3 regions of the Peribacillus sp. FSL R5-0717 genome follow, and region 3 is predicted to be linked to each of the others. Evidence: predicted binding sites of a transcription regulator. Region 3 holds the regulator's gene; each other region holds the start of a gene.
The links. The regulator LexA, encoded in region 3, represses DNA repair genes until DNA is damaged. The targets are predictions, from matches to a motif close to CGAACATATGTTCG.
Positions count from the first base shown of each region.

Region 1: the regulator LexA is predicted to act here: its motif matches at 1,547-1,560, upstream of recA (recombinase RecA).
Region 2: the regulator LexA is predicted to act here: its motif matches at 1,797-1,810, upstream of NYE65_RS02870 (Y-family DNA polymerase).

Region 1 is NZ_JBBOOF010000001.1:4,290,644-4,293,933, forward strand. Features, by position in the region: gene pgsA (CDP-diacylglycerol--glycerol-3-phosphate 3-phosphatidyltransferase) at 1-102, shown strand, start outside; gene NYE65_RS20755 (competence/damage-inducible protein A) at 125-1,357, shown strand; gene recA (recombinase RecA) at 1,706-2,752, shown strand; gene rny (ribonuclease Y) at 3,105-3,290, shown strand, end outside.
Region 2 is NZ_JBBOOF010000001.1:583,792-587,081, reverse strand. Features, by position in the region: gene NYE65_RS02885 (SDR family NAD(P)-dependent oxidoreductase) at 1-69, shown strand, start outside; gene NYE65_RS02880 (hypothetical protein) at 219-746, shown strand; gene NYE65_RS02875 (C40 family peptidase) at 796-1,449, opposite strand; gene NYE65_RS02870 (Y-family DNA polymerase) at 1,864-3,123, shown strand; gene NYE65_RS02865 (YolD-like family protein) at 3,152-3,290, shown strand, end outside.
Region 3 is NZ_JBBOOF010000001.1:4,629,571-4,632,860, forward strand. Features, by position in the region: gene NYE65_RS22245 (esterase/lipase family protein) at 1-1,148, shown strand, start outside; gene lexA (transcriptional repressor LexA) at 1,628-2,251, opposite strand; gene yneA (cell division suppressor protein YneA) at 2,406-2,717, shown strand; gene NYE65_RS22260 (YneB family resolvase-like protein) at 2,737-3,290, shown strand, end outside.

The DNA of each region.
Region 1 (3,290 bases), 340 kb from region 3:
CCATTTGCCAATATCGCATTATGGATTGCATTAATCTTTACAATCTGGTCAGGTTTGGATTATTTTATAAAAAACAAAGAAGTATTTGTTAATTCAAAGTAAAACGAATGGTGGTTTTGAAAAGATGGATGCAGAAATCATTGCAGTGGGCTCAGAGCTTCTTTTAGGTCAAATCAATAACACTAATGGAAGATTCTTATCGCAGCAGTTTGCGGAAATGGGGATCAACGTTTTTTACCATACTGTGGTCGGGGATAACGACCGCCGATTACAACAAGCTATAGAAATCGCTGAATCGAGGGCGAACTTGATTGTTTTTACCGGTGGGCTTGGTCCTACCAAAGATGACTTAACGAAAGAAACGATTGCTCGCCATATCGGGAAAAAGCTCGTTTTTAATGATGAAGCTTTGCAATCCATTGAAGCTTACTTCCAAAAACGGGAACGGCCGATGACGGAAAACAACAAAAAGCAGGCCCTTGTCTTAGAAGGCAGTGAAGTGTTGGCAAACGATCATGGCATGGCCCCAGGAATGGTTTTGTCCAAATCCGGGATTACATATATGCTCCTGCCTGGTCCACCAAGTGAAATGGAGCCGATGTTTTTAAGTTATGGTTATGAAAAGATCATGAATAAATTGGAAAAGCATGAACGGATCGATTCCAAGGTTTTACGGTTCTACGGTATAGGTGAAGCCGAACTGGAAACGGTGATTGAAGATCTCCTTGTCAATCAAACGAATCCGACAATCGCTCCGCTGGCAGCCGAAGGGGAAGTGACGTTAAGGATCACCGCCAAAGGCCCTTCCAAAGAAAAATGCGAAGAACTTATTTTAGAAACGGAAAAAGAAATTCTTGGCAGGGTCGGCAAGTTCCATTATGGAAGTGATAATACTTCGCTAATAAAGGAACTTGTAAAAGAATTAACGGTCCGCAAGCTTTCAATCGCGGCAGCTGAAAGCTTGACCGGGGGGATGTTCCAAGAACAGCTGACAACCATCCCGGGCGCCGGTAAAGTCTTTAAGGGCGGAATGGTCTGCTATACGAATGATGCGAAGTCCAATGTCCTCGGCGTCAGTGATGATACCATATCTGAGTATGGGGTGGTCAGCGGTGAGTGTGCAATGGAAATGGCCTCTAATGTCCGGAGTAAGCTCGATGCGGATGTAGGCATAAGCTTTACGGGTGTTGCAGGGCCGGATGAACAAGAAGGCAAGCCTGTTGGTACAGTATTTATTGGCATTTCCTATCGCGATGGAAACACTCATTTCAAGGAGTTGAATCTTTCCGGTAGCAGGGCGCAAAACCGTATTCGGAGTGTGAAATACGGCTGTCATTACCTATTAAGGGATTTATAAACGCCATAAGCAGAGCTTTAATACAGCTCTGCTTTTTATTTGGTTTTAGAAGTTTGTTTCTTGAAAAATAGGGGAAAAAGAAAAAAGTTAATTCAATAAAAATGTATTTTTTAGGGAGTAAGTGAAGCGAAATGGAAATTTCCTTAAGCTAAAACGCATTTTTACAAAGAATATCCCGAAAGAAAAAAACGAATGAATGTTCGACTTTTTGCTTGGCAAAATAGTAAAAAGAGTATATAGTAAAGATAGGTTTTGAGACAGGGTACAAACCTTGAACTCAAATAATTGCTAACGTAAGTACACCTTTAATCGGACAGCCGATTAGTTGAATATAGAGGAGGAAATTAAGTGAGTGATCGTCAAGCGGCTTTAGATATGGCGTTAAAACAAATTGAGAAACAATTTGGTAAAGGTTCGATTATGAAACTTGGGGAACAGACTGATCGTAGGATTTCAACGATCTCAAGCGGTTCTTTAGCATTGGACGTAGCGTTGGGAGTAGGCGGATATCCAAGAGGCCGGGTCATTGAGATATATGGACCTGAAAGCTCCGGTAAAACGACTGTAGCATTACATGCCATTGCAGAGGTACAAAAGACTGGCGGGACGGCTGCATTCATTGATGCCGAGCATGCTTTAGATCCAGCATATTCAGAAAAACTTGGTGTGAATATCGATGAGTTACTGCTTTCACAGCCTGATACGGGTGAACAAGCCTTAGAGATCGCTGAAGCGTTAGTTCGAAGCGGAGCGGTAGATATCATTGTCATTGACTCGGTGGCGGCACTTGTACCAAAAGCTGAAATCGAAGGCGAAATGGGAGATTCCCATATGGGTCTCCAAGCCCGGATGATGTCTCAGGCACTTAGAAAACTGTCTGGTTCCATTAATAAATCAAATACCATTGCCATTTTCATTAACCAAGTCCGTGAAAAAATCGGTGTTATGTTTGGGAATCCAGAAACGACTCCGGGTGGCCGGGCATTGAAGTTCTATTCAACTGTTCGTCTGGAAGTGCGCCGTGCGGAGCAATTAAAACAAGGTAATGAAATCGTGGGTAATAAAACGAAAATCAAAGTTGTAAAAAACAAGGTTGCTCCACCATTCCGCCAAGCAGAAGTTGACATCATGTATGGTCAAGGGATTTCACAGGAAGGTGAAATCATCGATATGGGTGCAGACCTTGATATCGTCCTTAAAAGCGGCTCATGGTATTCATACAATGAAGAGCGTGTCGGACAAGGCCGTGAAAATGCGAAGCTGTTCTTGAAAGAAAATCAGGACATCGCTCAGGAAATTTCTCAGAAAATCAGAGATCACTATAATCTTGATGGAGAGCATGAATTACCACCAGAAGAAAATGAAACAGAAGAGCATTTTGAATTGCTTGATTAATGATATTTGGAAAGGCCTAAGCTTATTCGCTTAGGCCTTTTATGTATATTTTAAGAAAAATGCGAAATTTTCAGTGGATTAAATGGCATTGTAATCAGATTTACAGACTGCTTCCATAATGAATGCTGTACATTATGATGGTTGATATTAAGAAAACTTGAATAAACATTGATACATAAGGGACAAACGCTTGACAATAAAAATTCTCAACTATACAATTAATATGTATATTTTACAATTTTTCAAACTAAAATTTTGAAAATTAAGTGCTGTATATTGAATTTATGTGCAATGTACTTGCCGACAGTTCAACATTTTATGTAAAAAGTTCATAGCAAGGGGAGGTGAAACGATGGAACCCATGACAATCATCTTCACTTTGCTTGGCCTAATCGTCGGTGCAGTTGTTGGTTATTTTATTCACAAATCAAAATTTGAGAGTAGAATAGCAGGGGCAAAGGGCTCTGCAGAACACATCCTTGAGGATGCAAAACGTGAAGCGGAAGCACTTAAGAAAGAAGCCTTGTTGGAAGCAAAA
Region 2 (3,290 bases), 4.0 Mb from region 3:
GGGAAATGGTATAACATGTTTCCGAAGATCACCGAAACATTAGGGAAAAAAGCATTTTTCAAAAAGTAGGCTAGTCTTTCGATACCAGACGAAAAATGGTCCAATAATAGGTAAAGGGGAATGTCGATGACATTCCCCTTTTGATTTAACCGAAGTTATCATTTGAATGGGTAACTATTTCATGGGGAATCCGTCTATTTCTATTAGGAGGGATATTCATGAAGATGATTGTAAACCTTTATATATATTTATTCGTCGCCTTTATACTGGGCAGCTGTCAATCCCCCGATTGGAACATGGACGAATCCATTGATAAAGGGGAAGAAGGTTTCATTACGGATCTTGACGATAAGAGGATTTTGATTAAAGGGACGTACTATAAGGTGACCAATGATACATATATTCAAGATCAACATGGGAATGACCTCGATTATTCCGACCTGGAAATCGGGATGAAAGTGAAACCATGGCACCGGGGCGGGGTGAAGAAATCATTTCCTGGGAAAGCGGAAGCGGAATTGATTCTTGTTTTGACGGATGAAAACAGCTTAGCCGAACAAAGGGCGGTCACTGCTGCTCTCGATCATGTCAGCAAAGCGGAAAGTCAGCGATTCATGGTTCTCGAAGTCGTCCATTTACCATCAGAGCATGTTTATAATATCGAAATGATGAATCGTTCCAACTTGGATTCTTCATTCACTGTGACAGTTGAGGATGTAACGGATGAAATATTATATCTAAAATAAAACAACCGGACTGAATCACTTGAATTCCGTCCGGTTGTTTGTCCTGGTTTTATAAAGTTTTCGCACCCAAATATTTTGGTTTCCAATATGAATTATCCATATCCGTGATGGTTATGCCTTTAGAAGACGTAGCACTGATGAATTGACCATTTCCGATATAAATCCCAACATGGGATACCCCTGTTCCAGAAGTATTAAAGAATACAAGATCACCCTTAGCTGGTGAAGATACTTTTAAACCTGTATTGGCATAAAGCAATGATGTTGTACGCGGTAAGGTGATTCCTTGTGATTTCTGGAATACGTAATAGACGAAGCCTGAGCAGTCGAATCCAGTTGGTGTTGTTCCGCCCCATTTGTAGGGTTTGCCTATTAAGGTTTTTGCATAGCTGATCAAGCTAGTATTATTGACATTATAAACACCAAGCGCATTAAATGTGCCTCGGCCGGCAATTCCGTCGACAGTCAAACCTTTGGCCTTTTGGAATTTTTTTACTGCAGATGTAGAATAGGTGCCGTAATATGTAGTCAGTGAACCTGAATATGTGAAATAACCTTTGGTTTTTAATAGTTGTTGTAGTTGTTTGACATCACTATGTGTCATTCCGGGTCTGAGGGTTTGGTCTCCAATATTGGCAAAGGCTTGCAGTGGGGTTAGCATCATGGCAGATGCAACAGCAGCTGAAGCGATCCATTTCTTCATAATTTTCATTTCCTCTCTATCTATCTCTCTATTATTTCTTAACAATATTATCCTACAATACCATTATGACAAATAGACATAATTTCGGTTACAGTTTCATTACAAAAAATGAGCATTAAGACTGGCTTCCAAGTAGACGAAAGTCTGTTGAAAAGGGTGGGGGAATTTTAAAAAAACGAGCATATGGACCTACTTGAAATTATTCAAGCTACCAATTAATCTTTTTCAAAAAAACAATCTGGATACTTAGTTTAAATTTGGTATTTTAACCATTTTTAGTATCTATTATATTTTTCAAGGAAATTACATTAAAAAGTAGAAATTTGTATGAAAACTTCCATTGAATAAGAACGTATATTCGGTTAAAGTTATGAATATAATAAAGCGAACGTATATTCTTGTTAGGGTGAAGAAATGATGGATTATGGGACGATGCCGAAACAATCAATTATGTGTATCGATATGAAAAGTTTTTATGCAAGCTGTTCAGCGGTCATGCTTGGTCTGGACCCGCTTGATTGTTATCTGGCGGTGGTTGGTGATTTGAAGAGGACAGGGAGCATTGTGCTTGCGGCTTCTCCAAAGATGAAGAAGGAATTTGGCATCAAGACAGGTTCGCGGATGTTTGAGATCCCGAATGATCCGAGGATTGTCGTCGTTGAACCTAAAATGGCGACTTATTTAAGGGTTTCGACGGAAATCACCCGCTTGTTCAACCGTTATGTGCCAAAAGAAGCGATTCACGTATATAGTGTGGACGAAAGTTTTGTGAAAGTCGATGGCGCCTCTTCTTTATGGGGAGATGCCCGCATGATAGCTGAAAAGATAAAAGATGAAATTGAACGGGAATTACAGCTCCCCTGTGCCATTGGAATTGGACCGAACATGCTCATGGCAAAACTTTGCCTTGATTTGGAAGCCAAACATAAAGGGATTGCGGAATGGAAGTATGAGGATGTGCCAAGCAAACTTTGGCCGATTTCCCCGCTTCGTGAAATGTGGGGGATCGGCAGGCGCGTAGAAAAAACCCTTCATGGAATGGGCATATTTACGGTTGGGCAGCTTGCCAATTATGATCTTGAATTACTTGAAGCGAAGTTTGGAATTATGGGCAATCAGCTTTACCACCATGCCTGGGGAATAGATTTATCCGATATGGGGGCAGCGATCATCGAAGGGCAGGTCAGCTTCGGCAAAAGTCAAATCCTGCTGCGGGATTATAAGGATGAGCATGAGGTAAAGCAGGTCATGCTGGAAATTTGCGAAGAAGTTGGAAGAAGGGCACGCACCCATCGTAAGGCAGGAAGAACGGTGAGCCTAGGCATTGGTTACAGCAAGGATGAGTTTGGCGGAGGTTTCCATCGTTCGCGTTCGATTAACGAACCGACCAACATCACGATGGAGTTATATAAAGTTTGCCTGGAGCTTTTCCATGAGAACTATAAGCAAAAAACGGTTCGAAGCATAGAGGTCAGACTCTCGAATATTGTAGATGATAATGAAATGCAGCTGACTTTATTTGATGCTTCGCGCTGGAAGAAGCGGGAATTGAGTTACACGGTTGATCGAATCCGCCACAAATATGGAGCCAAATCGTTATTGCGTGCAGTTTCGTATACAGAAGCAGGTACAGCCGTATACCGAAGCAAGCTGCTTGGTGGGCATAAGGCGTAAGGGCTGACTTTGAAAGGAGGGAAAAGAAATGATTCGTGATCGCGGCCGTATCAAATGGACATCGATGATGTTACCGGAACATGTGAAGATGCTCCGTGATTGGGTGGTGGAGGATGGCTATGAAACGAAGCGCATCCTGGATGAGCAGCAACTGGAAGAAATGAATG
Region 3 (3,290 bases):
CGGCTCTAGTCCACTATGGAGCACACCAATATGTTGGAAGGGTGATCACTTTAGCTTCCCCACATCATGGTTCTCACTTAGCTGATTTGGCTTATAGCTGGTATGCGGGCTGGCTTGGTTCCTTATTAGGTCAAAAAGATGAGGGAACTTATTCTTTACAAGTTGGTAAAATGGCTGAATTTCGTTCTGTCACGGATAACCATATCAACTCTCGTAAAAACTTGTATTTCACTGTGGCAGGTATGAACAGAGGCCCGGTACTATCAGCCTTATCAATGGGGGGACAATATTTATCATCATATGGGGAAAATGATGGACTGGTGAATGTATGGAGTACAAAAATACCCTATGCAACACATTTATTTACGGATCCCAACTTTGATCACGACAATATTCGAGTTGGCTCAGCTGTATTTTCAAGAATTGAACCCTATTTAAAAAGCACATCCACCGCTGGGATTCCTGCATATCATGTCAATTATAAAGAACGAGTTGAAGATGATGTCATTACAACAGCACTCGCTCAAACCGTTCTGGGTGATGTCCTGAAACAAAATGTCTGGGTCGAACAAAGCTTCCATGTAAATGAAGCTGCCCCAGGTAATATAAGCATATATACAGCCTCAAATGATGTCGAGGTTGAATTGATTTCTCCATCCAATAAAAAGTATTCACCTTCCTTAAAGGTTCATTCAGCCAAAAATGAAACTTCCTTTTTTAATGGTGCAACCATCCAATCATTCTACAGAAATAACCTTGAAATTGGTGACTGGAAAGTACGAATGAAGACTAAATCGCCAAAAGACGCCTTCCTGTTCACAGCACAATTTAACGAAAAGAATCCCATTACATTAAGTATGGCTGGTAAAGTTAAGCAAAAAGATGCAAAATTTTTAATAAAGAATCCAATGAATGATAAAAAAAGACCAATCAGTACAACATTTTTGGTTCATCTGATAGATGAAACCGGTAATGAAATTAGTGAAAAAAACTCAATTAAGGCAATGGATACTGAAAATTTTACTGGCACCCTTCCAGAAGTACCTAAGTCAGGTGTTTATAATGTAACAATAGATGTTAAGGAAAAAAATGTGGATGGTACTGAAAGAACCCGGACGCTGATTCGTTCGGTCTATATTGAGAAATAGCGAAATGCCTTCTCTTAGTTGAGGAGGCATTATTTTGATGGTAGGGGTAACTAAGGAGATGGTAATTCAGCCAATGGAAACAGCCAGGTCGTAATTACTTATTGAAGTATTAATTCAACGGGTCTCTGATGGATATGGTTGGAATTTTGTTATCGGGGGAAAATAAATATATGTATTTTTTTCCCTGCACTTGAAAATGCTTGTCAACAAGTGCAGATTCAACAGTGAAATGACTTGGCCGATCTAAACCTTATTAAAGTGGGGATTTTAAATCCTCTTTTTTTTATTTCAATGAGCTTTTTACCAAAGTACATATTACCAGAAAGGCGATAGTATAACTTTCATCCCTTATAAGGGATGTATAAATTCCCATGAAACTAGATTCTATTAAAAAATATTTCAATATCTACTCTTCCATATGCATATTGAGAGAATTCTGGACATAAATTAAACAAACAAAAAAAGCGCGGGAAGCGCTTTTAGTGTATTTGTCTATATAAGCCTATTACTTTTCCAAGTATCGAAACATCTCGTAAAATAATTGGTTCCATATTTGAGTTCTCAGGCTGAAGCCTTATGTAATCCGGTTCCTTAAAGAATCGTTTTACAGTGGCTTCATCATCTTCAGTCATCGCCACGACGATATCTCCATTATTGGCACTGCTTTGTTGTTTCACGATGACATAATCTCCATCATGAATTCCTGCTTCTATCATACTTTCACCCATGATTTCCAGCATGAATACATGGTCATCATGTGGAACCATGCTTTCGGGAAGCGGAAAGTATTCTTCAATGTTCTCAATGGCCGTTATCGGCATGCCCGCTGTTACTTTTCCAAGTAACGGCACGTTCACGACATTGACTTTGGGAATATTGTTCGCTTCCTCCAAATTCATTATTTCAATGGCCCTTGGCTTGGTTGGGTCACGTCTAATAAGGCCTTTACTTTCCAGGCGGGATAAATGTCCGTGTACTGTTGAACTTGATGCAAGTCCCACTGCTTCGCCAATCTCCCGTACGGAAGGCGGATACCCTTTTTGGCGGACCTCTTCTTTAATGAAATCAAGAATATCTTGCTGCCGTTTTGATAGTTTTGTCATTTGTGCACCTCTTCCCCAATGTTCTTTGCTACATTATAGCATGGCCCCCATCTCTATACAAACATAAGTTCGAATTTGTTGTTGACTGAAACAAACGTTCGTATTATAATTTGATCATAACATACGAACGAACATTCGCTCTGGAGGGATTATTATGAAAAAATTATACAAAAATTATATTTATACGATTCTATTAGCGGGATCAGTATTCATCTTTTCAATTTTATTCTCTTGTACATTGAACAATGATCAAAAAAAGGATTTCCTTTCTATAGAAGTAAGCGAGGGTGACACCCTATGGGGAATTGCCGAAGAATATGAAGAATCAAATTTGACAAAAAAAGAATTCATTGGTTGGATAGAAGAGAATAATGGAGTCAGTGCGGATTCGATAAAGCCTGGACAAGTCATTGTCATACCGGTTAAAGGGGAAGAACTTGTCCAGAATTTGGCCAGTGAGCAGTAAGTAGTAAAGGTAGGGTATTATGAAGGCGGTAATCTATTGTAGGGTCAGCACCGAAAAAGAGTCACAGGAAACATCATTGGCAAGGCAGGAAGATGAATTAGTCAAATTGGCTGAAAAGATGGATGTGGAAGTTGTCTCCATTATAAAAGAACAGGCAAGTGGTTATGAGTTGAATCGGGATGGCATTTTTGACATGCTCGAACTATTTAAAACCAAAGAAGCTGAAGTGCTATTAATCCAGGATGAAACAAGACTGGGAAGAGGGAATGCCAAAATAGCCCTTTTCCATGTCATCCTTAAAGAAGATGTGAAAATTTATACTCTCTCACACGATGGGGAGCTGGAGTTATCGGATTCGGATGCCATGGTCATTCAGATAGTGGGCATTGTAGAAGAATATCAAAGGAAACTACATAATCTTAAAATAAAGCGCGGAATGATGAGAGCCGTTGAAAAAGGGTACCGTCCTCAAAAAAATCTTCAGAATCAAAGGAATTCCACTGGAAGGGACCGTATGGAGATTCCTATTGAAGAAATTATTAAACTGCGTGCCAATGGGTTAACATTCTCAGA